3 regions of the Microbacterium sp. Clip185 genome follow, and region 3 is predicted to be linked to each of the others. Evidence: predicted binding sites of a transcription regulator. Region 3 holds the regulator's gene; each other region holds the start of a gene.
What was found. Region 3 encodes HrcA, which represses chaperone genes, less so after heat shock. Its sites were predicted from a motif close to TTNGCACTCGNNNNNNNCGAGTGCNAA; they were not measured.

Region 1 (10,068 bases), 1.3 Mb from region 3:
CCTTCGCTCCAACGCTGCGCAGGGGCGCGCGTGGGTTCCAGGGCTCACGGAAGGCGGCGAGGTGTTCTACGCCGTGCTGCCGCTGTTCCACGCGTACGGGCTCACCCTCTGCCTCACGTTCGCGATCTCGCTGGGTGCGCGCGTCGTGCTCTTCCCGAAGTTCGACGTGGATGCGGTCATCGCCGCATCCGCGAAATCGAAGCCCACGTTCCTGCCCGCCGTGCCGCCGATCTACGACGCCCTCTCGCGGGCGAGTACCCGCAAGGGCGTCGATCTCTCCAGCATCCGCTTCGCCATCTCCGGGGCGACGAGCCTCCCGGTGCCGACGGTGACGCGCTGGGAGGAGGCGACGGGCGGGCTTCTCGTGGAGGGGTACGGCATGACCGAGACCTCGCCGGTCGCGCTCGGCAACCCGATCGGGCCCTCGCGGCGCCCCGGCACCGTGGGCGTCCCGTTCCCGAGCACCGAGATCCGGGTCGTCGATCCCGACGATCCGCGCGTCGACCGGGCCGCCGGAGAGGCGGGCGAGCTGCTCATCCGCGGCCCGCAGGTGTTCCAGGGCTACTGGCAGCAGCCGGACGAGACCGCGGCCGTGCTCCTTCCCGGAGGCTGGCTGCGCACCGGCGACATCGTGACGGTGAGCGAGGACGGCTTCGTCACGGTGATCGACCGCGTGAAAGAACTGATCATCACCGGAGGCTTCAACGTCAGCCCGACCGAGGTCGAACAGGTGCTCCTGCTGCATCCGGATGTGGCCGAAGCGGCCGTTGTCGGCATCCCCCGTCCCTCCGGCGGTGAGGATGTGGTGGCCGCGATCGTCGTCCGAGAAGGGGCGGTCTTCGACGCGGCCGCGCTGCGGGACTTCGCGCGCACGCACGTGACGACGTACAAGGTGCCCAAGCGGATCGTCCAGGTGGAGGACCTGCCGCGCTCGCAGATCGGCAAGGTGCTGCGCCGCGTCGTCCGCGAGCGCCTCTCGGCCCGCTGAGTCAGACGCGCGAGAGGGTCACGAGGCCGCGCCGCGAGGCGGTCTGCTTCAGCCCTTCGGTCTCGGCGAGACGCAGCGTTCGCGCCGGCAGCGGAGGAAGCTCGGATGCGATGCCCTTGGCCTGCTTCGCGATGCCCACCAGCAGAGCCAGATCGACCCCCGGCGCCGTGACCTCGAGCCGCGCGTAGTCGCTACCGATGCCCCATCGCAGCCGCTCGATCTGGCTCAGCCGGAGCGCGTGCGTCGTCTCGCCGGCGGTGATCCACATCCGGTCCCGCGAGACCCGCACGCTCGCGTCGACCGAACGTCGGCGCAAGAGCGCGGTGACGACGAGATAGGCCGGGAATGCGAAGAGCACCCCGAGCGCGAGGATCAGCAGGCGGGGGCCGAGCCGCTCGACGATGTCGCCGAAGACGATCAGTGCCGTCGTGACGATCGCTCCCGTCGCGAGGATGGTGGCGACCATCCACGCGGTGAGTTCCCGCATCCGCATCGGGATCGCACGGAAACGGACGATGACCGCGTCGCCGTCGTTCTCCCACGCCAGGGGAACCCGCGGCTGTGCGCGGGTCTTTCTCGATACCAGGGAGGTGACGCGGCTGATGAGCGTGATCCAGACCCAGCCGGCCGCCGGCGGCAGAGCGAAGAGGACGCCTGTGTAGACCGCGCGCGGTGCGCCCGGCGCCAGCATCGGCGGCACGAGTTCGATGGCCGCGAACATGGCCGGCGCGAGGGCAACGGCCATCACGAGATGCGCGATGGCGCCGGCGGGGTGCGGCATGCGCACCGTGAGGCTCACGAACCAGATCCCGCACAGCGCACCCGCGATGATCGACATCAGATACGAGAAGAACCCGCCGTCGGTGAGGTATCCGGGCAGCGCCGCCAGCGTGCAGGCGGCCGCCCAGATCAGTGGATTCAGGGCGATCGTCCGCAGCAGAGGCGGCTTCTTCGCCGTCTCGGCGGGGCGGTTCACCCGCCGATTCTATGAGCTGGCCGACGCGCGCTCAGAGGGGTCTGTGAGAACTAGCACTCCCGGTATGAGAGTGCTAATCTGTGATTGTTGAGTCAAGGGGGCTCAACTTAGGGACTACGGGTCGGATCCGCATCCGATCCCGCTCGAGAGGAGACGACTATGGCTGCATACGACTCGCTCCGTGACCTGGAGCGCATGGCGAACACGTTCTTCGACACCGCACGGCGCGGCCCCCGGCAGATGCCGATGGACCTCTACCGCGACGGCGACCACTACGTCCTCACCGCCGACCTGCCAGGCATCGACCCGGGCTCGGTCGATGTCGACATCGACGGTCAGCTGCTGACCATCCGTGCCGAGCGCACGCTCTCGGCCGGCGACGGGGTCACCTGGATCACGCGCGAGCGGACCTCGGGCACCTTCCTGCGTCAGCTGAGCCTCGGGCAGGGGCTCGACACCGAGAAGATCTCGGCGAGCTACCGCAACGGCGTGCTGAGCGTCACGATCCCCGTCAGCGAGAAGGCCAAGCCGCGCAAGGTCGAGATCACCACGGGTGACGACGCCCCCGCGCTGCAGGTCTCGGAGTCGCAGAACTGACGCACCGCGAACGGCAGTAAGGGCCGGTCGGAGAGGCTTCCGACCGGCCCTTGTCCCTTTGCACCAAGAGTGTCCTGCAATCACATGTCGGTAGCTGCCACAGCAAAACAACTACCGTGCGAGCACTCTATAACGGTGAGATAACGGAGGGGAAGAGGTTCCCGTTACCTTTTCGTGATTCTTTGCTGACGCATAGCCGACGGTCGGGTTAGCGGTCGTGGACGGGCGTGATCAGCACCCCGCCGAAACGCGCCTCGGAGTACTCCCACTCGCGTCCGTCGACCCACACCCGCGCCGAGGCGCAGGGAAGGGACTCGTGCTCGCCGTCCGGCCAGTGCAGCACGAACCCGCCGCCGAAGGACGCGTTCGATCCGGTGACGCGGGCGCCGTCCGCATCCACAGCGCGCGATTCGCATTCGTCGCAGAGATACTCGGGGTATCGGTCGGACTGCGCGACCTGGGCGCCGCAGTCCGGGCAGGGCTGCGTGCCGCGGGCGCCGGGGAGGAACGCACTCATGGGACGAGTGTAGGTCGGGTGCTCACGCCGCCGGCGGGAGCCAGATCGTCAGGCGCACGGAGTCGTCCGGCAGGTGGAGGATCTCGTAGCTCCGCTCGGTGACGACACCGTCGAGTCCGCGGATGCGGGTGGTCGCTCCCCGGCGCCGCTCGACGATATGCCCGCTCCACCACGCCGCGAACTGCGAGCTCTGGGCCCCGAGTTCGCGCACGAGATCGCTCAGCCGAGGATCGTCGAGGCGGTCGACGTTCGCCGCACGGAGGTGCGCGACGGCGCCGCGGGCGAGCTCTTCCCAGTCGAGGAACGTCTCGCGGGCGCGCGGGTCGGTCAGCAGGTACCGGCACGTGTTGCGCTGCTCCGGCGGTAGCTCGGCGAGTCCGGCGTACAGCGACATGCCTTCCTCGTTCGCCGCGACGATCGTGCTGAGTCTGTCGAGCACGTACGCAGGCTGCGGGCGCACCGCCGCGACGAGAGCCGACATCCGTGGGACGAGATCGGTGTCGGAGGTCGGCTCCGTCGGCGCCGCGTCCGCATCGCGAAGTCGCAGGAGATGCCGCGCTGCATCCGGTGAGAGCTCGAGCGCGTGGGCGAGAGCGGCGATCACGGCATCGCTCGGGCGGGACTCCCGCCCCTGCTCGAGACGGACGTAGTAGTCGACGCTGATCCCGGCGCGGATCGCGACCTCTTCACGGCGCAGACCCGGAGTCCGCCTGGCGCCGGGGGAGTCGTGTTCGGGTGCGAGCGCCCTGTCCTGACGGCGAGCGCGGAGGAAGTCGCCGAGTTCGTTCGTGATGGCCGGCTCCTCTCGGCAGGGTGGGTGGATCGCTCCTATGAACAGTACGGTCTTCCGCCGGGGCGGCCCGAAGCCGGAATGTGGAGGCATGTCCACCTACACCCACGGTCACCACGAATCCGTCCTGCGATCGCACCGCTGGCGCACCGCCGAGAACTCCGCCGCCTACCTCATGCCCTTCCTCGGGCCCGACGACCGACTGTTGGATGTGGGGGCCGGCCCGGGCACGATCACGGTCGATCTCGCGGAACGCGTGGCTCACGTCACCGCCACCGAGATCGGAGAGGACGAGGCGGCTTTGACGCGCGCGACCGTGGACGAGCGCGGAGTGTCGAACGTCGACGTGAGGATCGCCGACGTGCACGCCCTGCCGTTCGACGACGACTCGTTCGACGTGACGCACGCCCATCAGGTGCTCCAGCACATCGCTGATCCGGTACAGGCCCTGCGTGAACTCGCGCGCGTGACCCGACCCGGCGGGATCATCGCGGTGCGCGACGCCGACTTCGCCGGGTTCGCGTGGTGGCCGCAGCTGCCTGAGCTAGACCGCTGGTTGGAGCTGTATCAGGCGGCGGCACGCGCCAACGGCGGTGAACCGGATGCCGGCCGACGCCTCCTCTCCTGGGCGCGGAAGGCGGGGCTCACTGACATCAGCGCGTCGTCGAGCACGTGGTGCTATGCGAGCGCGGACGAGCGGATGTGGTGGGGCAATCTCTGGGCGGACCGCATCCGTCAGTCCGCTCTCGCACGCCAGCTGGAGGCGAGGCCGGACACCGATGCCGAAGAGCTCGATCGGATCGCCGTGGCGTGGCGGGAGTGGGCGCGCGCGGAGGACGGGTGGTTCTCTCTGCTGCACGGCGAGATCATCTGCCGCGTGTCCTGACGGGGCCCGACCGGGTACGGTGGCAGTTCCCACCTCGCCGATGCCGAAGGACGACATGAGTTCCGAGTCGCGTCCCCGTCCTCGCCCACCGCGCGCGCTGACTCTCGTTCTCGCGTATCTCGGCTTCGTGCCGATGGTGATCATCTGGGCGTCGTTCTCGTGGATCATGCTGACGACGACCGGCGCGAGCAGCATGGCGGCGTTGATGCCGATGGCGGCATTCATGTTCACCTCGTGGCTGTGGGCGCTGCTGGCGATCATCGCGCTGGCACGCGCCGCGCGATACGGCCAGAACGCACACGCCATGGCGGTCTCTCTCGCAGCACTCCTGCTGGTCGTGCTCGGGCTCGTCTTCATGCTTCCCCGCTAGGTACGCGGACTAGGCTTTCGCGAGCTGCGGCGAAGGAGGCCTCATGGCGGGCAAGACGATCGTGATCACGGGCGCGAGCGACGGCATCGGGCGGGAGGCGGCGCGGGTGCTGCACGCGCAGGGGCACACCGTCATCCCGGTCGGACGCAATCCCGAGCGCACGGCGCAGGTCGCCCGAGAGGTCGGATCGCGTGTGCATCTCGCGGACTTCGCCGACCTCGCCAGCGTCCGCGAACTCGCCGACGATCTGCTCGCGCAGTACGGCCGCATCGACGTGCTCGCCAACAACGCCGGCGGGATCTTCGGCAAAGTGCGCGAAAGCACGATCGACGGACACGAGATGACCTTCCAGGTGAACTATCTCGCGCCGTTCCTGCTCACACAGCTGCTCATGGACCGGCTCATCGCCTCCGCGGCCACGATCATCAACACCTCCAGCGTCGGCGCGCGCCTGTTCGGTCAGCTGGAGATCGACGACCTCGACAACGAACGCTCCTTCAGTGCCACGCGCGCCTACGGCACCGCCAAGCTCGAGCAGATCCTCCACGTCAAAGAGCTCGACCGCCGTTACCGCTCCATGGGCATCGGGGCTGTCGCCTTCCACCCGGGCAACATCGCCACGAGCTTCTCGAACGCCCCCAGCTCGCCCATGCGGCTGATCTACCAGACGCCCCTCAAGAAGCTCTTCCTCACGAGCATCCCCAAGGGTGCCGACACCCTCGTGTACCTCGCGGAGGGCGAGCCTGGTCGTGACTATGCGCCGGGCGAGTACTACGTGAAGCGCAAGCCCGCGCGCACTCACGCACAGGCGGACGATGCCGCTCTGGCGCGAGAGCTCTTCGAGCGCAGTGAGCGCATGCTCGGGCTCTGAGGCGGCGCGCTCGACTCTTGCCATTGCAGACTACTTTGCGGTACAAAGTCAGTATGACTTCCGCCGACGCTGCCTCTTCTGACTCCCCCGCCGCGATGCTTCACGTGATCGAACACGAGAAGCGCGCGCTGGCACGACAGCAGGCGCGGGGTGTGCCGTGGATCCTGCTCGCTTGGGGCCTGGCCTTCCTGATCGGCTTCGGGGCGCTCTGGCTGGTGGAGCATGACGTGGTGGCGGCCACGGTCGCGCTCACGGTCTGCGGCGTGATGATGGTGGGGGCGCTGGTCGTCAGCTCGATCTTCGGGGCGCGAATGGGGCGCGGTCTGCGTCACACCGGACCGATCGAGTGGGCGGCGCCGGTCTTCGGCCTGGCGTGGCCGGTCGGGCTCCTCGGCCTGTTCGTCGTCGGACTCGGCCTCGTGAACAACGGCATGGACCCCGACCTGTTGTGGGTCTTCCTGCCGGTGGTCGGAGTTCTCTTCGTCGGCGTCATGTACGTGATCGCGGGCGGTATCTGGCCCAACTGGCCGACGATCGCGATGGGAGCGTGGCTTGTGCTCGTCGCCGTCGTCGCACCGTTCACCGGCTCGTCTCTGCTCGTACTCGCTGTCGCCGGCGGCGGGGTCTTTCTCCTGGCCGCCGCCTACGTCGCGCTGTGGATCGGCCGTCGACCGGTCGCTGGGGTGGCACAGTGACGGAGCTCGACCCCGTCATTCACGCAGCAGCTCGATTGCGCATCACCGCCGCTCTGGCGGCTCTCGACCCCGGCACCAGCGTGTCGTTCCCGCGACTGCAGGAACTGCTCGACATGACGGCCGGCAACCTCTCCACTCATGTGCGCAAGCTCGAGGAGGCGTCCTACGTCTCTGTCGAGAAGACGCATCGCGGTCGGACGCCGGTCACCTATCTGTCGCTGACAAAGACCGGACGCCGCGCGTTCGAGGACTACACCGAGACCCTGCGCAGCATCCTCGGCGCGTCATAGCCGAGTCGAGCGCGCGCCCAGTGCCCGCGCCCATGTCGTCTCGTGCTCGCGTACGTAGCGGGATGCGGCGAGCCAGTGATCGCCGTGGCCGGATGCGTACATGGAGCCCCAGGGCTCACGGCCCGCCGCGTGGGAAGAGCGCAGAAGCTCGTGCATCGCCTTCGCGCGGGCGGCCATTGCCGCGGGTAGCGCCGCACGTAGCTCGGCATCCGCCTCGTAGCCGTCGACGAACGCGGCCAGATCCGCAGCGGCGTCGGCGGGGGAGCGCGACGGGTCATTGAGCGTGAACGCCTGCGCGGCGTACGCGAGATCCCACAGCCGGGTGCTGGGAGCGGCCGCATCCCAGTCGATGAAGACCCATCGCTCGCCGGTCACGAGGTTCCACGGGGCGAGGTCGTTGTGGCAGACCAGCTCATCCCCGGGCGCCGGGATCGCGGAATCCCAGGTGGCGCCCGTTGGGACCTCGAATCCCGCGCTCGCATCGTGTATCGCGCGCACCATCGTGCCCACGCGATGAAGCTCCGGCCGCGTCAGGCCCGTCTCCGCCAGCGCGCCGGGAACGAACTCCCACACCTGACGACCCTGCTCGTCTCGGCCGAGCGGCGCGGGCGCGTCGACGCCGGCCTCGCGCAGGGACATGACATACGCGTGCACGTGCGGAGATGCCGGCGTCCAAGCCTTGCGCACGGTGTTCCCCGCGCGGAAGACGGGACCCGCCGAGTTGCCTCCCGAAAGACCCTGCTCCTGCTGCATGCTTCGAGGCTATCGGCGGGATGCGGCTCCCTGCGCGGGGGCGCTCGTCTCGCCCCCGCGCACCTCGCGGTGCCAGCTCTCGCCCTGCCGCTCGTACATGATGCGCGTGTGGCGTCGGTCGGGAGAGCCCTGCCAGAACTCCACGTGCGTGGGCACGAGCCGCCAGAGCATCCAGTCCGCGGATGTCAGCCCGACGCGTGCGGACTCCGGGCGGGCCTCGAAGTCCGCGGCGATTTCGGCGGCGGTGGCGGGCTGCATCCCGCCGCGCAGCCGCACCGCTCGTACGATCGGCTGCCACCAGAAGCTGAGGGCCGCCACCGGGTGCGCCGCGAGCTGCGCAGCCTTGGCGGAGGCCCGAGGACCTGCGACCGCCCACCCGCGGGGGCTCGCGTCCTTGAGGATGAGGGCGCGGGCGTCGGGGAGCCCGTCCGCGTCGACGGTCGAGAGCGTCGCCACATGCGCCTCGGCGACGCCGGCGGCGACCGCGCCGCGCACCCACTGTTCGAACAGCACGTGGGGCTCATCGGGAAGAGTGGCCGTGTCGAGAACCGGTGCCGACCCGGCGAGCGACGGCTGCGCCCGCAGCCACGCGGAGAAGGAGGAGGACGTCACCCTCTCATCCTCCTCCTGCGCTCGCGCCTAGCTGTTGTCGCGGAGGGTGACGTCGCCGGCGGAGACGCGGACCTCGACGGGGATGCGGGGGCCGCTGCCGGCGGAGAGCCGGTTGTCGACGCCGCCCGCCTCGACGTTGGAGCGGAGGTCGTAGTTGCCGCGCGGCACGGTGATGTCCGCGGATCCGGCGCTGACGCCGATGTCGATGCTGCGCGGCGCGCTGCCGGTCAACTCCGCCGTGAGGTCGCCCGCCGAAAGCTCGAACTCGGCCTCGGTGACACCCGACAGGCGGATGTCGGAGCTTCCCGCGCTCATGGACGAGTCGATCGTGCGGGCTTCGCCGGAGACGATGAGGCTACCGGCCGAAAGGTGCGTGTCGAGATCGCCGAAGGTGCCTGTGGCGCGAAGCTCTCCCGCGGAGAGCGTGAGCGACGCGTCTACGCCCTCGAGCGACTGCGGGAGGGTGAGCAGGACCCGCGGCTGCTGGCCGATCCAGCCGATGCCGAAGAACCCGTCCGGAGCGCTGATCTTCAGCTCGTCGCCGTCACGTTCCATCCGCCAGGCGGATCGGCCGGAGGTGACCTGGAGCGTCGCTTCGTCGACGTCGTCGAACCGCAGCTCGAACAGCGCCGCGTTCGCATCCACGTCGACCTCGGTGACGCCGGCGGTCGACGCGGTGAGCGTCTGAGAGGAGGTCGGCAGCGAGGAGGTGACGGCGTTGGCGGCGCCCGAAACCACGGTTCCGCCCAGGATGACGGCGCCGATGACGATCGCGGTGATCGCGACGGCCTTGCCGGCCGGATGCCGGGGCGGTGTCGCCGTGCTGGAAGGTGCGGCCTCGTCGGGGGTCGCCGGGGGAGGGGTGAGCGTGCTCATCGTGTTGCTCCTGTCTGGGGTGTCTGAGGGCCGGATTCGCCGGCGCCGTGCTCGACGTGCGCGAGGGCGGCGAGCACGCGGCGGTTGCCCGACTCGCCGGGCTCGAGTTCGAGCTTCTGGAAGATGGCGGTGATGTGCTTCTCGACCGAGGCCTCCGAGAGGAAGAGGGTCGCTGCGATCGACTGGTTCGACCGCCCCTCGGCGATGAGCGCCAGCACCGTCGATTCGCGTTCGGTGAGCCGCCGCATCCGCTCGTCGCGGGTGCGACGGTTCAGCAGCTGCGCGATGACCTCGGGATCGAGCACGGTCGCTCCGCCGCCGATGCGGCGCACGGTGTCGAGGAAGTCCGCCACATCCGCGACGCGATCCTTCAACAGGTAGCCCAGCGCCCCGCCGTTCGCGGCGATCAGCTCGCTCGCGTACCGCTCTTCGACGTACTGCGAGAGCACCAGGACCGGCAGCTGCGGGTGCGCCGCACGCAGGCGCAGCGCTGCACGGATGCCTTCGTCGGTGTAGGTCGGGGGCAGGCGCACGTCGAGGATGCAGAGCTCCGGGTCGGTGGTGACCACGCTCTCATCGAGCTCGGTCGCGTCCGGGAGGGCGGCGACCACGTCGTGGCCGGCGTCCGCAAGGAGTCGGACGAGTCCTTCGCGCAGCAGGACGGAGTCCTCGCAGATCAGGATGCGCACGGCACACTCACCTCCAGAGCGGTCGGCCCGCCTTGCGGGCTGTCGAGGCGGACGTTGCCGCCGGCGGCGAGGATCCGGTTCGAGATCCCGTCGAGGCCGCCGCCGGGCAGGACCCGCGCACCGCCGATGCCGTTGTCCTCGATGCGGGCCCACAGTGT
Region 2 (10,068 bases), 900 kb from region 3:
CGGCGGCAGCCTTCTCCGGCTTGTCGGCGACGACGGCCTCGGTGGTCAGGAACAGACCGGCGATCGACGCGGCGTTCTGCAGCGCCGAGCGGGTGACCTTGGCGGGGTCGATGATGCCCTGCGCGAAGAGGTCGCCGTACTCACCGGTCGCGGCGTTCAGACCGTGACCGACGGGCAGGTCCGCCACCTTGTTGGCGACGACACCGGGCTCGAGACCGGCGTTGAGGGCGATCTGCTTCAGCGGAGCCTCGATGGCGACACGGACGATGTTCGCACCCGTCGCCTCGTCGCCCGACAGCGTCAGACCCTGGAACGCGGTCTTGCCGGCCTGGATGAGCGCGACGCCACCACCGGCGACCACACCCTCCTCGACCGCTGCCTTGGCGTTGCGGACGGCGTCCTCGATGCGGTGCTTGCGCTCCTTGAGCTCGACCTCGGTGGCCGCGCCCGCCTTGATGACGGCGACGCCGCCGGCGAGCTTGGCGAGGCGCTCCTGGAGCTTCTCGCGGTCGTAGTCGCTGTCCGTGTTGTCGATCTCGCGACGGATCTGGGTCACGCGACCCTCGATCTGAGCGGAGTCGCCGGCACCCTCGACGATCGTGGTCTCATCCTTGGTGATGATGACCTTGCGGGCACGGCCGAGCAGGTCGAGGGTGGCGTTCTCGAGCTTGAGACCGACCTCCTCGGTGATGACCTGTCCACCCGTGAGGATCGCGATGTCCTGCAGCTGGGCCTTGCGGCGGTCGCCGAAGCCGGGAGCCTTGACGGCGGCCGACTTGAAGATGCCGCGGATCTTGTTCAGCACCAGGGTCGCGAGAGCTTCGCCCTCGACGTCCTCGGCGATGATGAGGAGCTCCTTGCCGTCCTGGATCACCTTGTCGACGATCGGCAGGAGATCCTTGATGTTCGAGATCTTCTGGTTGGCGATCAGGATGTAGGGGTCTTCGAAGACCGCTTCCTGACGCTCCGGGTCGGTCACGAAGTAGGGGTTCAGGTAGCCCTTGTCGAAGCGCATACCCTCGGTGAGCTCGAGCTCGGTGCCGAAGGTGTTGGACTCCTCGACGGTGACCACGCCCTCCTTGCCGACCTTGTCGATCGCCTCGGCGATGAGCTCACCGATCGCGGGGTCAGCGGCGGAGATCGACGCGGTGGCGGCGATCTGCTCCTTGGACTCGATCTCCTTGGCGTCGGCCAGCAGCGCCTCGGTCACCGCGGCGACAGCCTTCTCGATGCCCTTCTTGAGCGAGATGGGGTCGGCACCGGCGGCGACGTTGCGCAGCCCCTCGCGCACGAGCGCCTGTGCGAGGACCGTTGCCGTCGTGGTTCCGTCACCGGCGACGTCATCGGTCTTCTTCGCGACCTCCTTGACGAGCTCCGCGCCGATCTTCTCGTACGGGTCGTCGAGCTCGATCTCCTTGGCGATGGAGACACCGTCGTTCGTGATCGTGGGTGCGCCCCACTTCTTCTCGAGGACGACGTTGCGGCCACGGGGACCCAGGGTCACCTTGACGGCGTCGGCCAGGATGTTCAGGCCGCGCTCGAGGCCACGACGGGCCTCCTCATCGAAAGCGATGATCTTTGCCATGTGTGTCTCGTCCCTCCCGGACGTTGGCTTGCGTCTTTAGCACTCAGTGATATCGAGTGCTAATCCATTCTGGCACTCGCCCCCGGGGAGTGCAAGCCGCCGCGAAGGTGCCGCGAGTGCACGGCGCACACGGCGAGACCCCCGGGCACCCGCGGGTGCTCGGGGGTCTCACGCGATGGGGTCTCAGGCGACGATGCGAACCGACTCGGCCTGCGGACCCTTCTGTCCGCTGCCGACCGTGAACTCCACGGCCTGCCCTTCTTCGAGGACGCGGAATCCGGTCATGTCGATGTTCGAGTAGTGGACGAAGACGTCCTCACCGTCGCCGGAGGTGATGAATCCATACCCCTTCTCGGCGTTGAACCATTTGACGGTGCCCTGGGCCATACGAGTCTCCTGATGCTGTAGAACGCAGTCATCGTATGCAGCCCAAACAGCGTCGAAGCGACGGATTCGGCACAGTTGACACGGCGGCAGCGAACTGTTTACGCCGCGGAAACACGCGGCCCTCGGCGACGGGCCTCAGGAGGTAGGAGTGGGGCTGGGCGCACCGGCGGCGGTGCGATCGAGCCCGATCACGATCGTCAGTTGCTTGGCCTGTGACTCGTCCACATCGGCCGTGCCGGCGTCGTCGGTCGGCTGGTACGTGGTGCTCTGGGCGACGTCCGCTCCGCCGATGAGTTCGGCGAGCCCCTTCGCTGCCGCCTCGTCGCCCGGGAAGGCGTAGTAGACCGTCGTCTGGGCGAAATCGGTGGCGCTGGCACTGCTCGCGTTGACGAGGTCTGCACTCCAGCCCTTCGCGATGAGCTCGTCCTTCATGGTGGTTGCCAGCCCTGTCTCCGGCGTCGCGTTGAGCACCAGAACGGAGAAGGACATGTCGACGACCGGCGTCACCTCCGGCGTCGGCGTGGGCGTGGGAGTCGGCGAGGGCACCAGCACGATGCGCCCGGAGAGCACCAGGCTCCCGAAGATCCCCGCGGCGATGAGGACGATGGTCACGACGATCGCCCACAGTGTGACGACTCCCGCCCGCATGCGCGGGTTCTCGGCGCGGTGCGCTCCTACACGCCCCGAGGTGTTCGGCAGGTCGTCGAAGCGGTCGCGGGGCTGCGGAGTTCGGGACACCCCCCGATGCTACCGGAGCGCCTCGCTCCGCCCGAAGAGCGAGGCCTCAGGCGCCGCGCCGGGCCGTCGAGCGCTCACGCCGACGCTCGTCACGGATGCGACGCAGGCGACCTACCAGGAGCGGATCGTGCGCCAGGGCGGCTTGCGAGTCGACCAGTCGCCCCAGCAGCTGGTAGTAACGCGCCGGTGCGAGCTGGAGCTCGACGCGGATCGCCTCCTCCTTGGCATCGGTGTGCGCGAGCCAGCGCGCCTCGAAGGCGAGCAGCTGGGTATCCCGCTCGCTCAGAGCGTCGGATGCGGAGTCGCGCACGGGCACAGGGCCACGCTAACCGAGCATGCCCGCCGCATCCGGACGCCACTCCACAGCCGCGCCCAACGGGTCGACCGCGGCGAGCACCTCGCCATCCAGCGCCAGCGCGAAGCGATCCTTCGGCCAGGCGGCCGCTTCGATCGGCGCGCTCCAACCGTCGTGCAATCCCGGTGCGTCGATCGTGATCCAGCGTCCTGATGCCCGAGCCGCATCGATGATGCGTCGCCGCCCGTCCCTGGGAACATGGGCGAGCACGCCCGGCGTCGTGACCACGAGGGTCGCGTCGGGCGGGGCGGCCATCGCAAGCTCCGCGATGACGCCCTGCGCCGCCGCATCCGCCGCTCGCAGAATCGGCGGCTCCTCGGCAGCGATATCGAGGGCGGCCTCGATACGCTCCCGGCGCCCCTCCTCCCCCGGCCACACAAGCCCCGTCAGCCACCGGCGATCCTCGGCGGAGCGGGCGTCGAGCGGATGCAGGTCGATGCCCGCCCGCCACACGACCGTCGGCATGCGCAGCTCCGTCTCCGGACCACTCCACGTGGATGTGAGGACGACCGCAGCGGGGCCGGCGGTCGGATCGAGCCTTCGTGTTCGTCCCGCATCCGCGTCGTAGCGATAGGAGTAGCGATCCGGATAGAGGCACAGGCCGGCACTGGCGCCGATCTCGAGCAGCGCGATAGGACCCTCGATCTGCGAGAGCGCGGGAAGCAGCGCCGCGCAGCGCCCGGGCTCGTTCGTCTGCACGGAGCGCGCCGCGGACTCCGATACGAGGGCGTCGGCGTGCGCGAGCACCCACGCCCCCCAGTCCGCATGCTCCGCCTCCGACGCCCCCAGGAGCCTGCTGACGGCGAACACGAGGGGCGGCTGCCGGTGGGTCGCCGGTATCCGCGCAAGGACCGTGGCGAGTTCCGGCGTGGTCCACACCGACTGCGCCCACCTCTCGTAGAGACTGCTGCGACCCGGCGCCTCTTCTTCGGCGAAGCGCCGGTAGCGCGCGATGACGGCCTCGAGTTCGCTCACCCGCTCATTCTCGGTCACACGGGAACAGTGCCCTCGCCGGTCGGGTTGAATGGAGCAGAAGGAGGACGAATGAGCTACGCAGTGAACAAGTCCGAGGAGCAGTGGCGCGAGGAGCTCGGAGCGGACAAGTACGCGGTCTTGCGTGAGGCCGCGACGGAGCGTGCGTGGACGGGCGAACTGCTCGATGAGTCACGCGCGGGTCTTTACGCGTGTGCCGCGTGCGGTGCCGAGCTGTTCCAGAGCGGAACGAAGTTCGATTCGCACTGCGGCTGGCCGAGCTTCTACGAGTCGGTCCGCCCGGAGGCAGTGGAGCTGATCGAGGACAACAGTCACGGGATGGTGCGTACCGAGGTGCGCTGCGCCTCCTGCGGCTCCCACCTGGGCCACGTGTTCCCGGATGGCTTCGGCACGCCCACCGGCGATCGGTACTGCATGAACTCGATCGCTCTCGAGTTCACCCCGGAGGCCGGCGAATGACCACCGGCGCACGCGACGCGATGCGCGTGCGCCGATCGTGGTCGAAAGTGACCGACGAGGCGCCGACGCACGACGAGCTCGTCGACATGGTCGCTGCCGCGGGACGGGTGGCCGACCACTCGTCGCTGCGGCCGTGGCGGCTGATCGAGCTGCGCGGGGAGGACCGCGAGCGCCTCGGGCGCGCGATCCACAAGGCGGAGAAGAAAGACGGAGCGTCGACCAAGCCGCTGCGTGCCCCACTGCTGATCGCGGTCGTCGCCCGCATCCGGAAGGACAAGGTGCCGGAGTGGGAGCAGGAGGCGGTCGCGTCCGGCGTCGCACACATGCTGAGCCTTGCTCTCGATGAGGCCGGCTGGGGTGTCATCTGGCGCACCGGGAGCTATACCCGGAGCAAGGCCGTCGCCAAGGTGCACGGACTGAGCAAGAACGAGCGCCTGTTGGGCTGGCTGTATGTCGGGGGCAAGCCCGGCCTCTCCCGTGAGGCGCGGATCAAGCAGGTCGACGGCGCCGCGTTCCTCAGCAGTCTCCCGCGCTGATCACCGCCGTCGCCACCGGGGGACGGTCGCCACGACGACGCCGACGACGGCGACGACCACGGCGATGAGCGCCACCTCGATGGGCGGCCCGGCATGGCCGGGAAAGAGCGCATCGATGACGACCGAGGCTCCGAGAAGGCCGACCACCGAGCCGAGCCCCAGCTGCAACACACCGGTGTGCCGCACGAGCGCTGCCGACAGGAAGATGTAGACGACGCCGATGGCGCCGCCCACGTAGAGCCAGGGCTCGGTCGGCAATCGACGCGTTCCTGCAAGCACGAGCTGCACGGCGGCCGCAGCCGTCAGGAGCACGGTGCCACCGGCGAAGTTCACGAGTGTGGCCGTCAGCGGACTGCCCACCTCGTTGCGCAGCCGCCCGTTCGTGGCCTGCTGCCAGGCGATTCCCGCTCCCGCGAGCAGGGGAAGCACGAGCAGCCAGACGGGAACGGATGCCGCTCCCTCGCCCACCAGTGAGACGACGACCGCCGCAACGACGAGCAGAGCCCCGGCAAGGCGTCCTATCGTGACGCCGACGACGCCGGCGGGGCCGTAGCCGACCCGATCGAGGACGACGCCGTTGACGGTCTGGCCCGCGACCACGCCGACGGTGAAGGCCGCGACGCCGATCGCCGCGACCGCGAGTCCCTGCGTGAAGACGGTGAACGCGCCCGCGGCGCCGCCGAGGATCATCCACACCGGGATGCGGCGCTCACGAACGCCCGCGATCAGGCGGGCGATTCCCGCACGACCGCCCGCCAGCAGCGCGCTGAGGGCGAGCAGGATGACGAAACCCGATCCGAACGAGATGGCGGCTGCCGTCAACGCATCGCCGATGGCCGCACCGAGTGCGCCATTGATCTGCGCCTGCGTCGCCGTCAGCACGCCGACGAGAACGGCACCGGCCACGGCGATCGGTCGGGGAAGGCGTCGTGGGTGGGGCGAAGTCACCGATCGAGACTACGTGCACCGTGCGGTGCGGACTGACCGGGCTCAGGCGGAGGCGGCGCTGCTCGCAACGGCAGAATCGACCGCGTCCACCGCTTCGGTCATCGCGTGAAGAAACCCGACGATGGCGGCCGCATCATCCGGGTCGAGGGAGCGCACGGCAGCCATCATCCGCGCGTGCATGCCGTCGAGCGTGCGACGCACCTCGACGTGGGCGAGATCGGTGGTCTCGACGAGCAGGCGGCGACGATCCTTGGGGTGCGGCTTGCGGCGCAGATGCCCACTGCGCTCGAGCCGATCGAGAATGCCCGTGACCGACGGTGTGGAGACACCGAGGTAGCGACCGATGTCGACGGGCGATACTTCTCTACCCTGCTTCGTCTGGCGCATCAGGTACTGCAGCACGAGAAGGTCGTTCTCCCCCATCCCCATGGACTCCTGTGTCCGACGCCGCATCGCCATCTCGGAGGCGCGATAGGTGCGCAGCGCTTCGAGCACGCGCCGGCCGGCTTGCTGGCGCACGTCATTCGCGTCGTACCAGTACATCGCGCGGTCGCTCATCGCACCCCACGATTTGCGAAATGTTTGTTTGCCATATCGCTAGCCTACCTAGTAATGTCCTCATCGAACAAGCTTCATCGATCGAAAGGCACCCTCATGGGAAAGCTCTACTACGCAAACGCCACCGACCCGATCGAGATGAGCGATCGTCTGCTCGCCCACGTCAAAGTGGTCGCCACGACCAAGCTGCGACGCCAGGAGTCGTTCACGATCAACCTCCGCGCAGCGGCGGGACGAGAGACGTTGTGGATCCACTCCTCGATTCCGCTGCGGTTCGTCTTCTCATCCGCCGAGCCCGAGGCGCTCAACCCCGGATTCCTCCAGTCGCTCGCCGAGGCTGCCAGCTCGACGGCGGGACTCACGGTGGACATCGACGAAGAGGTCCCGGCAGCCCAGCAGCAGCCACGCCGGCGCGCGGCATGACGACCACCCTCGCGCCATTCGTCACCGCCGCATCGCGGACCACGTGGAATCAGGCCGACGACGGACTGTACGTCGCTCAGCGCGACGGTGACTTCTTCGGCTACATCGATAGGAACGACGACGGTAGCTTCGTCGCGTTCGACCGCTTCTCCTCGCCGGTGGGGCGCTACTCCACCCTCGCAGCCGCCAAGGCGTCGCTGACGACGGTCGTCTCCGACCCGATCAACCGGCAGCGGTTGCGCACGCGTGAGCGCCTGCCCTTCATTGCTGCGACGTGGGCGGGACTGGCAGCGATCGCCGTGGCCGTCACCGCCGGCGTCCTGCTTCCCGGCTTCTAACGTCGGCTCACCCGCGTCACCCCCGTCGAGGTGGTGTCGGTGCGGCGGTGCCGGCTACAGGACGTGAACCTGCAACCCCCGTATGACAACGTGCGCGTCGACGCCCTCGTGATTCCAGTGCCGGCTACAGGACGTGAACCTGCAACCCCCGTATGACAACGTGCGCGTCGACGCCCGATTCAATCCGTGCCGGCTACAGGACTTGAACCTGCAACCCCCGTATTACAAGTACGGTGCGCTACCAATTGCGCCAAGCCGGCATGACCGCCTCGCGGTCTGACGCCCTCGCGAGCGCAGGGACGAGTCTATGCGCTCCCTGCGCGGGGATTACGACGTGGGCGTGGGCGTGGGAGTCGGGCTCGCGGTGCGGTAGTACGCGTCGCTCGCCGTGGTGAGCACGAACTGCGCGAACTCCTTCGGGTCATCCAGCGCACCCTGGTAGAGCTCGCCGTTCACGAAGATCATGGGCGTGCTGGTCAAGGTGAGACCGTCGGTACCCGGGATGCCTGCGACGGCCGCATCGGTCGCGGTCTTGGCCCACGCCATGAACTCGCCGTTCTCGATGCAGGAGCGCACCTGACGCGGATCGGAGGCGCCGGCCGCCTGGGCCACGTCGGCGAGCGTGTCGTCGCTCAGTCCGTCGGATGTGGCCTCCGGCTGCTGCAGGAGCAGCTGGTGGTTGAACGCGAAAACCGTGTCGGGCGAGTAGGTCGCCACGCAGGCGGCCGCACCCGCCGCACGCAGCGAGTACTTCGTGCCGTTCGACTTGGCCGTGAGCATGGCGACGGGGTGGTACGAGAGCGTCGCTGCCCCCTCCGTCACCCACGAGGAGAGCTGGGGCGCGTTCGCCGTCTCGAACTGCTTCGCCCCGGGGGCGAGGTAGTCCACGTACACGCGGATGTCGACGGAGGACCGGTTGGTCGGAACCGGCGTAGGAGTCGCGTCACCCTGCGGCGCCGAGGATTCGGACGGAGCAGGCTCGTCCACCGAGCCGCCGAGCACCGACACACCCGAGACGGATGCGACCGCGAAGCCTCCGTCGACCGCACCGCTCGGCTGGAGCTGAGGAGCGGAGGTCGAGGAACTCACCGCGAACACCACAGCGGCGACCACGGCACCGACGACCGCCACACCGCTGATCGAGAGAGCAGCCAGGCGAAGTCGACCGACACGCGCGTGGCGCTGCCGCACTCGCTGCGCCTTCTCGCGCACCGCCTCGCGGCGGTCGCTCGGCGCCGGGACGTTCGATGAGTCGTCGCTCGACATAGGACCTCTGAAGAAAACGTAGGGACCGGCGGAGTCCGGTCGGGCCGCCCGGGAAACGGCCGATCCGATGCTAGCCAGACTGTCTGAGAAATGCCCAGACGCTCGTGCCATACTGAGAGGTGCGCCCGATGGCGGGCGTTGCGGGTCACCCCCGCGCATCCATCACTACGGATCGTCCGGCACGTACCTGCCGGTGAAGGAGAAGAAACAGTGGCAACTGTCACGTTCGACAACGCAACGCGTCTGTACCCGGGGGGAACCCGCCCGGCCGTCGACAAGCTCAACCTCGAGGTCGGAGACGGCGAGTTCCTCGTCCTGGTCGGCCCCTCCGGTTGCGGTAAGTCCACCTCGCTGCGCATGCTCGCCGGCCTCGAAGAGGTCAACTCGGGCAGCATCCGCATCGGCGACCGCGACGTCACCGACGTCCCGCCGAAGGACCGCGACATCGCGATGGTGTTCCAGAACTACGCCCTCTACCCCCACATGACGGTCGCCGAGAACATGGGCTTCGCGCTCAAGATCGCCGGCGTCGGCAAGGAAGAGCGCGCCCAGCGTGTGCTCGAGGCCGCCAAGCTCCTCGACCTCGAGGAGTACCTGACCCGCAAGCCGAAGGCCCTCTCGGGTGGTCAGCGTCAGCGTGTCGCCATGGGTCGCGCCATCGTGCGTCAGCCCCAGGTGTTCCTCATGGACGAGCCGCTGTCGAACCTCGACGCCAAGCTCCGCGTGCAGACGCGTACGCAGATCGCGTCGCTGGTGCGTCGCCTCGGCGTCACCACGGTCTACGTCACGCACGACCAGACCGAGGCCCTCACCATGGGCGACCGCATCGCCGTGCTGAAGGACGGCCTGCTGCAGCAGGTCGGCACCCCGCGTGACCTGTACGAGAAGCCGAAGAACGTCTTCGTCGCCGGCTTCATCGGCTCCCCCGCCATGAACCTCTTCCCGGCCGACCTGGCCGAGGGCGGCGTCCGCTTCGGTGACCTCGTGGTCCCCGTCGAGGCCGACACCATCGGCAAGGCTCACGGCTCCGAGGTCACCATCGGCGTGCGTCCCGAGGACATCCAGGTCGCTCCCGCCGACGGCAAGGGCCTGTCGGTCGTCGTCGACCTGATCGAGGAGCTCGGCGCCGACGGCTACCTGTACGGCCACTCCGAGATCAACGGCAAGCGCACCGACATCGTGGCGCGCGTCGACGGTCGTCGTCACCCGAGCGCCGGCGAGACGGTCATCCTCGCCCCCGTCCCCGGTCACGTGCACGTGTTCGACCTCGAGAGCGGCGAGCGCCTGAACGACAAGGCGATCGCTTCGGTCTGATCGGAACGACCCCCGCGGCGCGGCGGATCCACCCGGATCCGCCGCGCCGCGACATATGTGGAGGGACACCATGGCGGACTCGCTGACCATCACGGCCAGTGCGATCGATCCCGCACTCTTGACGCTGCCGTGGAGCACGCCGCTCGCGGACTGGTCCAGCAACGACAT
Region 3 (10,068 bases):
ACGGCTCCGCCATGCGCGTACCGTGCCCGGGGAGGTCGACCGCCATCACGCCGATGCCCGTCGCTTCGAGGGTCTCCCGCTGCGCGCGCCACATGGATGCGGACGTGCGGATCCCGTGGACCAGGACCACCTGCACCGTCATCGCACCAGCCTAGGCTCGGGCGGGTAGCCGCTCACCGTAGAATCGACGGAACATGTCACCGCGCGCCCTCAAGCCCCTGCAGCCGTCCGCGACTCCGCCCGAGCTGATCCGCAACTTCTGCATCATCGCCCACATCGACCACGGAAAGTCGACGCTGGCCGACCGGATGCTGCAGATCACCGGCGTCGTCGCCGACCGCGACATGCGTGCGCAGTACCTCGACCGGATGGACATCGAGCGCGAGCGCGGCATCACGATCAAGAGCCAGGCCGTGCGGATGCCGTGGTCGGACGCGAACGGCACGTACGCGCTCAACATGATCGACACGCCCGGCCACGTCGACTTCACCTACGAGGTGAGCCGATCGCTCGCCGCGTGCGAGGGCGCCATTCTCCTGGTCGACGCAGCGCAGGGCATCGAGGCACAGACCCTCGCCAATCTGTATCTCGCGCTGGAGAACGACCTCACGATCATCCCGGTGCTGAACAAGATCGACCTGCCGGCAGCGGATCCCGAGAAGTACGCCGCCGAACTCGCGGGACTCATCGGCGGCGACCCCGAAGACGTGCTGCGCGTGAGTGGCAAGACGGGCATGGGCGTCGAGGGTCTGCTGGATCGGATCGTCGAACGCATCCCCGCGCCCGTCGGAGATCCCGCGGCGCCCGCGCGCGCGATGATCTTCGACTCCGTCTACGACGCGTACCGCGGTGTGGTGACGTACGTCCGCATGGTCGACGGCAAGCTCGAGCCGCGCGAGCGGATCCAGATGATGTCCACCAAGGCCACCCACGAACTGCTCGAGATCGGCGTGTCCAGCCCCGAGCCCGTCCCCACCAAGGGGCTCGGCGTGGGTGAGGTGGGCTATCTCATCACGGGGGTGAAGGACGTGCGCCAGTCGAAGGTCGGCGACACGATCACGAACCACCGCAAGCCCGCCACCGACGCGCTGCCCGGCTACACCGACCCGAAGCCCATGGTCTTCTCGGGTATCTACCCGATCGACGGCAGCGACTACGCGGAGCTGCGCGAGGCGCTCGACAAGCTGAAGCTCTCCGACGCGTCGCTGCAGTACGAGCCGGAGACCTCGGTCGCCCTCGGCTTCGGCTTCCGCTGCGGGTTCCTGGGGCTCCTGCACCTCGAGATCATCACCGAGCGGCTCTCGCGCGAATTCGGCCTCGACCTGATCACGACCGCCCCCTCGGTGACGTACGAGGTCATGACCGACACGGGCGAGACGGTCACCGTCACCAACCCGAGCGAGTACCCGGACGGCCGCGTGGCGGAGGTGTCCGAGCCCGTCGTCAAGGTCGGCATCCTGCTGCCCAAGGACTACGTCGGCACCGTCATGGAGCTGTGCCAGTCGCGCCGGGGCACGCTGCTGGGAATGGACTATCTCAGCGAGGACCGCGTCGAGCTGCGCTACAACATGCCGCTCGGCGAGATCGTGTTCGACTTCTTCGACCACCTCAAGAGCCGCACGCAGGGCTACGCGAGCCTCGACTACGAACCCGCAGGATCCCAGACCGCCGACCTCGTGAAGGTCGACATCCTCCTGCAGGGCGAGAAGGTCGACGCCTTCAGCTCGATCGTGCACCGTGAGAAGGCCTACGCCTACGGCACCATGATGACCGAGCGGCTGCGCAAGCTCATCCCTCGCCAGCAGTTCGAGGTTCCGATCCAGGCCGCCATCGGCGCGCGGATCATCGCCCGCGAGAACATCCGGGCCATCCGCAAGGACGTGCTCGCCAAGTGCTACGGCGGTGACATCACGCGTAAGCGCAAGCTCCTCGAGAAGCAGAAGGAGGGCAAGAAGCGCATGAAGATGGTCGGGCGCGTCGAGGTTCCCCAGGAGGCGTTCATCGCCGCGCTGTCGGGCGACGTCGAGACGAAGAAGTAGGGGATTCACATTCGGATCATGCGTCCAGGCCGGCTCGGTACGCTGGAGACCATGCGCCGTGGGACCTTCCGGGACGAGACCGTCGACTACGCCGCCGTCGGGGCGACGCAGGCTTCCGACCTCCTCCAGTACCCGCCGGAGAAGAGCATTCCCGCCCAGGAGTCGTGGAAGCTCGGCAGTGGTGAGGAGCGCTTCCGCTCTGCGGGCGACGCGCTCCTGTCGTGGCGGGCGCTTCGCGACGGCGGCATCTCGATCGCAGAGGTGCGCCCCGCATCCGACCCGAGCTACTCGGGAGTCTCGTTCGACGACGAGGGGCAGCCGATCGCGCCCAGTCGCCTCGACGCCGACCAGCGCTTCGACGCCGACGGAACGCCGTATGTGGCCGCCGGTTCATCGGTGCACGTGCGCGGGCGCGTCGGCGGCTACCGCGTCGATGCGGAGCTGCGCGTGATCTTCGTGGTCGAGGAGAAGCGACGCATCGGTTTCGCCCTGGGCACGGTGCGTGACTCGGTCGTCAGCGGCGAGGAATCGTTCATGATCGAATGGCGCGGCGATGACGAGGTGTGGTTCACCGTCCGCGCCTTCGACCGCCCGGTCTCGCCGCTGTATCGTCTGGTTCCCGCGCTCGTGCGCCGCCGCCGCCGCGAGCTCTTCGGCCGGTACCTGCGTGCGATCTCGCCCATGTACACGACCCCCGCCTGATGACACCATCTGTTCTTCCCGACGGCGACCTCGCACCCGCCGACGGCGCTCTTCCCGAGGGTACGGCGGTGGATCCCACCACTGATTTCGGCGTCTACATCCATGTGCCGTATTGCCGGGTGCGTTGCGGATACTGCGACTTCAACACGTATACGGCCGACGAGTTGCGCGGACACCGCCGCGACGACTACCCCGACGACCTGAGCCGTGAGATCGCTCTGGCGACCCGGGTGCTGGCGTCCCACCCACGCCCGGCCCAGACGGTCTTCTTCGGCGGGGGCACACCGACCCTGCTGTCGTCGGCGGCGCTGGGCGGCATGCTGCACGCCGTCCGCGAGGGCTTCGGCATCGCAGAGGGCGCCGAGATCACCGTCGAGGCCAACCCGGATTCCGTGACCCACGCGTCGCTTGCCGAGCTGGCTGAGGCCGGGGTGACGCGCGTGTCGATCGGGATGCAATCGACCGTTCCGCACGTTCTGGCGGCCCTCGACCGCACGCACGACCCCGCCAATGTGGCCGCAGCCGTCGCCGGAGCGCGAGCTGCCGGGCTCGATGTGAGCGTCGATCTCATCTACGGCGCACCGGGGGAGTCCCTGTCCGATTGGCGCGCCTCGGTCGAGGCCGCCTTGGCGCTGGAACCGGATCATCTCTCCGCCTACGCGCTCATCATCGAGGACGGCACAAAGCTCGCCCGCCGCATCCGCGCCGGCGAGGTCCCCGCGCCCGACGACGATCTGCAGGCAGAGATGTACGAGCTCGTCGACGATGCGATGGCGGATGCGGGCTTCGACTGGTATGAGGTCTCGAACTGGGCGCGCGGCGCCGAGCACCGCTCACGCCACAATCTCGCATATTGGCGCGGCACCGACTGGTGGGGGTTCGGACCGGGCGCTCACAGCCACATCGCCGGCGTTCGCTGGTGGAACGTCAAGCACCCTGCCGCCTACGCTCAGAGGCTGTCGCTGGGTGCGTCGCCGGCGGCGGCCAGGGAGGTCCCCGACCAGGAGGCCCGCACGCTCGAGCGGATCCTCCTGGAGTCCCGCATCCGTGAGGGGCTGCCGATCGAGGTGGTTCCGAGCGACCGACGCAGCGCCGTAGCCGGGCTCATCGCCGACGGTCTCGTGGAGGGGGCGTCAGCACTGCGTGGACGCATCGTGCTGACGCGCCGCGGCCGGCTGCTCGCCGATGCGGTCGTGCGCGAGCTGACCGACTGAGTCAGTGGGTCAGCGCCGCGAGCGCCGCCGCGCGCGGCAGCGCCACATCGTGCGTCACGCTGTCGTAGCGGCGCACGAGCGAACCGTCGCGGAACGCGGGCCAGCCCGGGTCGCCGGTCTCGGCGAAACGTATCCAGTCGCCGTGCATCCGTGTCGCCAGCTCTTGCGGGGCATCGGTCCCGGCCATCGTGACCGCGCCTTCGTCTCCCAGCGCGTCGAAGACGAAGCCGATCTCCAGGGCGTGAGCAGCGCGGAGGTCGCGCACGGGACTCGGCCAGGCGAACTCGTAGACGAAGGTCGGGGCCGTGCGCCCGCGCGCGATCTCGACTGCCGGTTGGCGCACGACCAGATCCGTCAGGACCTGTCCGATGATCTCGCCCGGGGAGGCGGCAGGGAATGCCTCACGGTAGGCGCGCCACACGCCGCGGGGCAGGCGCTTCGCCAGAGCGAGCAGCGCGTACGTGCCGCGCGAGAGTTTGGCGAAGGCGGCGGGAGTGTCCCAGAGGCGGTACTCGTCGGTGTTCGTGCCGATGACCACCGGAACGTCGGCGCCGATGAGTGCGCGCCGGGGATTCTCCGGCAGGGTCGTCGGATCGATGGTCGCGTTGAAGCCCGGGGCGGCCTTGATGAGCGTCGAGTTCGCGGTCAGTTCATCCCTGGCCGCGACGAGTCGCTGCGGCGGGATCCGACGGAAGGCCTCCGCGGTGGCGGGGACTCCGAGCCGGCGGGCGATGTCTCGGGCGGGACGCGCGGCGCGCTCGGTCGTCGCGGCGTCCAGGGGTCCTGACTCGATGATCGCGCCCGCGAGAAAGGGACGCAGATCCTCGCGGGCCAGGAGTGCTGCCACCACGGCACCGCCGGCGGACTCGCCAAAGATCGTGATCCGAGAGGGGTCGCCGCCGAAGCGCGCGATGTTGCGGTGGGTCCACCGCAATGCCTCGGCGGCGTCGGCGAGCCCGATGTTGCGCGGCGCGTCGGGCAGGACCGAGAACCCTTCCGCTCCCAACCGGTAGTTCGCCGAGACGAAGACGACGCCGTCGCGTGCGAAGGGGGTGCCGTCGTAGGTGCTGATCGCCGCGGTGCCGCGCTCGAGCGCTCCACCGTGGAACCAGAGCATGACGGCGGCGCCGTCCGCCTGCTCGGGCCGCCACACATTGACGGTCAGGATGTCGTCGCCGGGGATGATCGTCGACGGGAGGAGCTTGCCGATCTCACCAGGGTACGGCGACTGCGGCGACGTGGGGCCGAAGCCCGTGGCCTCGCGAACGCCTTCCCACTCCGCGACCGGCTCGGGCAGGGCGAATCTGCGCGAGCCGACAGGAGGCTCGGCATACGGGATGGCGAGGTAACGCTCGATCCCCTCGGTGCGGGTCCCGGAAACGGCTCCGGCCTCGGTGTGGACGACAGGATGCGACATACGACCTCCTCTCGCGAGTCTACGGGCGGCTTCCGGAGACTCGCGGCCCGAGCGCGCTAGAATTGGCACTCCCAGACCTCGAGTGCCAGGAGGGAGTGCGCATGGTCAGCGATCGGGGACTCGACGTGCTTCGGGCGATCGTCCAGGACTACGTCGAGACGCGTGAACCCGTCGGCAGCAAGTCGATCGTCGAACGTCACTCGTTCGGCGTGTCCGCTGCGACGATCCGCAACGACATGGCGCTGCTCGAGGACGAGGAGCTCATCACCGCACCCCACACCTCGTCCGGCCGGGTGCCCACAGACAAGGGCTACCGCGTCTTCGTGAACCACCTCGCCGAGCTGCGCCCGCTCACGAGCGCCCAGCGCTCGGCGATCACGGCATTCCTCGGAGCTCCGGCAGATCTGGACGACATGCTCGGACGCACGGTGCGCGCCCTTACCCAGCTCACCGGACAGGTCGCTCTCGTGCAGTACCCCTCGTTCGAGCGGGCGAGTATCACCCATGTCGAGCTCGTCCACCTCGGCGGGTCGCGCCTTGTCGTCGTGCTCGTCACCGATACCGGCCGGGTGTCGCAGCGTCTGATGGCGGGCCCCGAGCCGCTCGAGGAGTCGGATGTCGCGACGCTGCGTGCGCAGGTGTCGGTGCTGGTCACCGGGCGACCGGTGCGCGAGGGCACGCAACGGGTCGCGCAGGCACTGGCCGAGACGCTGACCGACAGCCGGGCCGACCGTGCCCTCGGCGCGCTGCTTCGCACGGTCGGCGAAGAGCTCGACGAGTTCCGCCAGGACCGGTTGGTGATGGCGGGAAGCGCCAACCTCGCCCGCGCGGAAGGCGACTTCCGCGGCAGCATCTACCCGCTTCTGGAAGCGATCGAGGAGCAGGTCACGCTGCTGCGTCTGATGGGTGAGATGGTGGCCGACGAGCAGGGGCTCGCCGCATCCATCGGGCGCGAGAACGAGGCGTTCGGACTTGTCGAGGCGTCGGTCGTGGCCAGCGACTACGACACGACCGGAGGGCAGGCGCGCGTGGGCGTGCTCGGCCCAACTCGCATGGACTACTCCAGCAACCTCGCGGCCGTCCGTGCCGTGGCTCACTATCTGAGTCGTCTGCTGGAAGAAGACGAACGCGCGCGTTGAGCGCGCGACACGATTCCGCGGGACGCGGACGGGAAGGCTGAAGTGGCAGACCACTACGAAGTACTCGGGGTGCCTCGCGACGCATCGCAGGACGACATCAAGAAGGCGTACCGCAAGCTGGCGCGCCAGCTGCATCCCGATGTGAACCCGGGCGAGGACGCGGCGGAGAGGTTCAAGCTCGTCACGCACGCCTACGACGTGCTGAGCGACAGCGAGCAGCGTCGTCGATACGACATGGGCGGCGACAGCGGTGGATTCGGCGGAGCCCAGGGCTTCGGCGGGTTCAGCGACATCTTCGACACCTTCTTCGGTGGCGGCGGAGCGGGCCGCGTCCGCCCGCGCTCGCGCACCGAACGCGGCCAGGACGCCCTCGTGCGCGTGACGCTCGAGCTGCGAGAAGTGATCTTCGGCGCACACCGCGACATCGAGGTGGACACCGCGGTGCTCTGCGAGACGTGCGAGGGCGGCTGCTGCCAGCCCGGCACCTCGCCGGTCACGTGCGACATCTGTCACGGCAGCGGCCACGTGCAGCGCACTGTCCGGAGCCTGCTGGGCAACGTCGTCACCAACCAGCCCTGCGCGACGTGCCAGGGTTACGGCACCACCATCCCCTACCCCTGCGCGACCTGTCAGGGCCAGGGGCGGGTTCGCGCGCGCCGGACCGTCTCGGTGGACATCCCCGCGGGCGTCGAGACCGGCCTGCGGCTGCAGCTTCCGGGCTCCGGAGAAGTGGGCCCCGCGGGCGGTCCCCACGGCGACCTGTATCTGGAGATCACGGTGGCGGCCGACGAGGTGTTCAGCCGCGACGGCGACGACCTGCTCGCGACCCTCGACGTCTCGATGCCCGACGCGATTCTCGGAACCACGACGAGGATCGAGGCTCTCGACGGCCCGGTCGATCTGGAGCTGCGCGCCGGGGTCCAGGCCGGCGACGTGCTGACGATCAAGGGACGCGGCATCACGCCGCTGCGCGGCAACCAGCGCGGCGACTTGAAGATCGGGGTGCACGTGGTCACCCCGACGCGCCTCGACCACAAGGAGCGTGCTCTCATCGAGGAGTTCGCCAAGAAGACCAAGGCTCCCGCGCCGCGGCTGTCGGAGTTCCAGCAGGGGCTGTTCGCCAAGCTGCGCGACCGCTTCCGCAACGGGTGATCCGATGGCACTGCACTTCCTCCTCGACGACGCGTCCGACGCACAGCCCGGCCGCACCGTGACCCTGACCGGAGCCGAGGCGCACCACGCCGCCACCGTGCGCCGGGTGCGCGTGGGCGAGGAGGTCACGATCGGCGACGGGCGAGGCGTCTGGGCGACCGGGACGTGCACGAGCGTCGCGCCCCGCGAGGTCGCGGTGGAGGTCCATCAGCGGGAGGACGTGGCGGCCCCCTCACCCCGGCTCGTGCTCGTCCAGGCGTTGGCGAAGGGCGACCGCGACGAAATGGCGGTGCAGGCGGCCACGGAGCTCGGTGTCGCCGAGGTCGTGCCGTGGCAGGCCGCTCGCAGCGTCTCGCGCTGGGATGCCGCCAAGGCGGTCAAGGGGCGTGCGCGCTGGGCCCAGATCGTCCGCGAAGCTGCGAAGCAGGCGCATCGCGCGTGGGTTCCGGAGGTGAGCGAGGTGCGCACGAGCGCACAGGTCGCGCAGCGTGCCGCCGTCGTCCCGACGCTCGTCCTGGAGCCCGGCGCGTCCGAGTCCCTCAGCGCCAGGATGCAGGAGCTGCGGGACGCCCCGGAGATCCTGCTCGTCGTGGGGCCCGAGGGAGGGATCGATGCTGCGGAGCTCGAGACCTTCGCCGCGGCGGGCGCGCATCCGGTGCGCCTCGGCGCAGGAGTGCTGCGCACCTCCACCGCAGGACCGGCCGCACTCGCCGCCATCGAGGCGCTCCTGGGTCGGTGGTGAACGCGCACGCATAGACTGGAGGAATGAGCGAGCCGTCCGTGTTCACCCGCATCCTGCAGGGCGAGATCCCCGCGGAGATCCTCCACGAGACCGACCGCGTCTTCGTCATCCGTGACATCGCGCCACAGGCTCCGATCCACCTCCTGGTGATCCCGAAGACCGCGGAGTACCGCGATGTCGTCGCACTCGCGGCGGGCGAGCCCGATCTGCTGGCCGAGATGGTCGAGGTCGCGGGCAGGGTTGCGGCGAAGCACGCGGACGGCGACTTCCGCCTCGTCTTCAACTCCGGCGCCGGTGCGGGTCAGACCGTCTTCCACGTGCACGCCCACGTTCTCGCCGGCGACCTGTCGGAGGGGAGCGTCGGTGCCTGAGCAGTCTCAGCCCGAAGCCGTCGAGAAGCTCATGGCCGACGGCATCGCCATGGTGCAGTTGCTCGGGCCTCAGGACCGCCTCCTCCGCGTCGTCGAGCGCGAGCATCCGGATGTCGACGTGCACGTGCGCGGCAACGAGATCACTCTCTCCGGCTCTGCGGCCGACGTCGCTGCAGCCAAGGCGCTCGTGGAAGAGCTGTTGGTCATGACGCGGCGCGGACAGGACCTCGGCCCCGCCGACGTCGCCTCGTCGCGCCGCATCCTCGACATGGACGGCGGGATGCGTCCGTCGGAGGTCATGGGCGAGGCGATCCTGTCGTCGCGGGGCAAGGTCATCCGACCGAAGACGCTGGGGCAGAAGGCCTACGTCGATGCGATCGAAGAGAACACGATCGTGTTCGGCATCGGTCCTGCCGGAACCGGCAAGACCTACCTGGCGATGGCCAAGGCCGTCCAGGCGCTGCAGCGCAAGGAGGTCAGTCGCATCATCCTCAGCCGGCCGGCGATCGAAGCGGGTGAGCGTCTCGGGTTCCTGCCCGGATCGCTCACCGACAAGATCGATCCGTACCTGCGACCGCTCTACGACGCGCTCAACGAGATGCTCGACCCCGAACTCGTGCCCAAGCTCATGGCCAGCGGCACCATCGAGGTGGCGCCGCTCGCCTACATGCGCGGACGCACGCTCAACGACTCCTTCGTCGTGCTCGACGAGGCGCAGAACACGACGCCCGAGCAGATGAAGATGTTCCTCACGCGCCTCGGGTTCGGCACGCGCATGGTCGTCACCGGCGACATCACGCAGATTGACCTGCCGCAGGGAGCCTCGGGTCTGCGTCTGGTGACGCGGGTGCTCAAGGACATCGACGACATCCACTTCTCGTACCTCACCAGCGACGACGTGGTGCGCCACACCCTCGTCGGCAAGATCGTCGACGCCTACACCGAGTTCGACGAGCGACGTCTCGCATCCCGGCGCGAGCGGGATGAGGCCAGCGAGCTCGCCAATCGTGCCCAGAGGCGCGGCGGTGCGCGCGACCACCTTCCGAAGCGAGGACGCTCATGACGATCGAGATCACCAACGAATCGGGCATCGACGTCGACGAGACGGTGCTGCTGCGACTCATGGAGAGCAACTTCTCCGAGCTGCACATCAGCCCGGACGCCGACGTCGCGATCCTCCTGGTCGATGAGGGTGCCATGGAGGCACTGCACGTGCAGTGGATGGACGAGCCGGGGCCGACCGACGTGCTGAGCTTTCCGATGGACGAACTGCGGCCCGGCTCCGAGGAGGC

Region 1: the regulator HrcA is predicted to act here: its motif matches at 2,015-2,041, upstream of PQV94_RS13310 (Hsp20/alpha crystallin family protein).
Region 2: the regulator HrcA is predicted to act here: its motif matches at 1,622-1,648, upstream of groL (chaperonin GroEL).

The regions. Positions count from the first base shown of each region.
Region 1 covers NZ_CP117996.1:2,729,769-2,739,836, reverse strand. Annotated here, with positions in the region: gene PQV94_RS13320 (long-chain-fatty-acid--CoA ligase) at 1-988, shown strand, start outside; gene PQV94_RS13315 (hypothetical protein) at 990-1,964, opposite strand; gene PQV94_RS13310 (Hsp20/alpha crystallin family protein) at 2,124-2,561, shown strand; gene PQV94_RS13305 (hypothetical protein) at 2,770-3,078, opposite strand; gene PQV94_RS13300 (helix-turn-helix domain-containing protein) at 3,101-3,961, opposite strand; gene PQV94_RS13295 (class I SAM-dependent methyltransferase) at 3,960-4,754, shown strand; gene PQV94_RS13290 (hypothetical protein) at 4,810-5,124, shown strand; gene PQV94_RS13285 (SDR family NAD(P)-dependent oxidoreductase) at 5,168-5,995, shown strand; gene PQV94_RS13280 (hypothetical protein) at 6,049-6,690, shown strand; gene PQV94_RS13275 (transcriptional regulator) at 6,687-6,980, shown strand; gene PQV94_RS13270 (phosphotransferase) at 6,975-7,733, opposite strand; gene PQV94_RS13265 (pyridoxamine 5'-phosphate oxidase family protein) at 7,743-8,345, opposite strand; gene PQV94_RS13260 (hypothetical protein) at 8,373-9,221, opposite strand; gene PQV94_RS13255 (response regulator transcription factor) at 9,218-9,910, opposite strand; gene PQV94_RS13250 (sensor histidine kinase) at 9,898-10,068, opposite strand, start outside.
Region 2 covers NZ_CP117996.1:2,318,320-2,328,387, forward strand. Annotated here, with positions in the region: gene groL (chaperonin GroEL) at 1-1,585, opposite strand, end outside; gene PQV94_RS11285 (cold-shock protein) at 1,769-1,972, opposite strand; gene PQV94_RS11290 (LytR C-terminal domain-containing protein) at 2,108-2,710, opposite strand; gene PQV94_RS11295 (DUF3263 domain-containing protein) at 2,757-3,026, opposite strand; gene PQV94_RS11300 (DUF2332 domain-containing protein) at 3,036-4,040, opposite strand; gene msrB (peptide-methionine (R)-S-oxide reductase MsrB) at 4,110-4,517, shown strand; gene PQV94_RS11310 (nitroreductase family protein) at 4,514-5,053, shown strand; gene PQV94_RS11315 (DMT family transporter) at 5,054-6,001, opposite strand; gene PQV94_RS11320 (MarR family winged helix-turn-helix transcriptional regulator) at 6,044-6,559, opposite strand; gene PQV94_RS11325 (DUF7882 family protein) at 6,656-6,982, shown strand; gene PQV94_RS11330 (hypothetical protein) at 6,979-7,320, shown strand; tRNA gene PQV94_RS11335 (tRNA-Thr) at 7,508-7,580, opposite strand; gene PQV94_RS11340 (DsbA family protein) at 7,648-8,586, opposite strand; gene PQV94_RS11345 (ABC transporter ATP-binding protein) at 8,797-9,900, shown strand; gene PQV94_RS11350 (DUF4032 domain-containing protein) at 9,971-10,068, shown strand, end outside.
Region 3 covers NZ_CP117996.1:1,418,166-1,428,233, forward strand. Annotated here, with positions in the region: gene PQV94_RS06795 (alpha/beta fold hydrolase) at 1-142, opposite strand, end outside; gene lepA (translation elongation factor 4) at 195-2,039, shown strand; gene PQV94_RS06805 (DUF1990 family protein) at 2,091-2,741, shown strand; gene hemW (radical SAM family heme chaperone HemW) at 2,741-3,955, shown strand; gene PQV94_RS06815 (carboxylesterase/lipase family protein) at 3,957-5,372, opposite strand; gene hrcA (heat-inducible transcriptional repressor HrcA) at 5,474-6,511, shown strand; gene dnaJ (molecular chaperone DnaJ) at 6,554-7,663, shown strand; gene PQV94_RS06830 (16S rRNA (uracil(1498)-N(3))-methyltransferase) at 7,668-8,405, shown strand; gene PQV94_RS06835 (HIT domain-containing protein) at 8,429-8,776, shown strand; gene PQV94_RS06840 (PhoH family protein) at 8,808-9,839, shown strand; gene ybeY (rRNA maturation RNase YbeY) at 9,836-10,068, shown strand, end outside.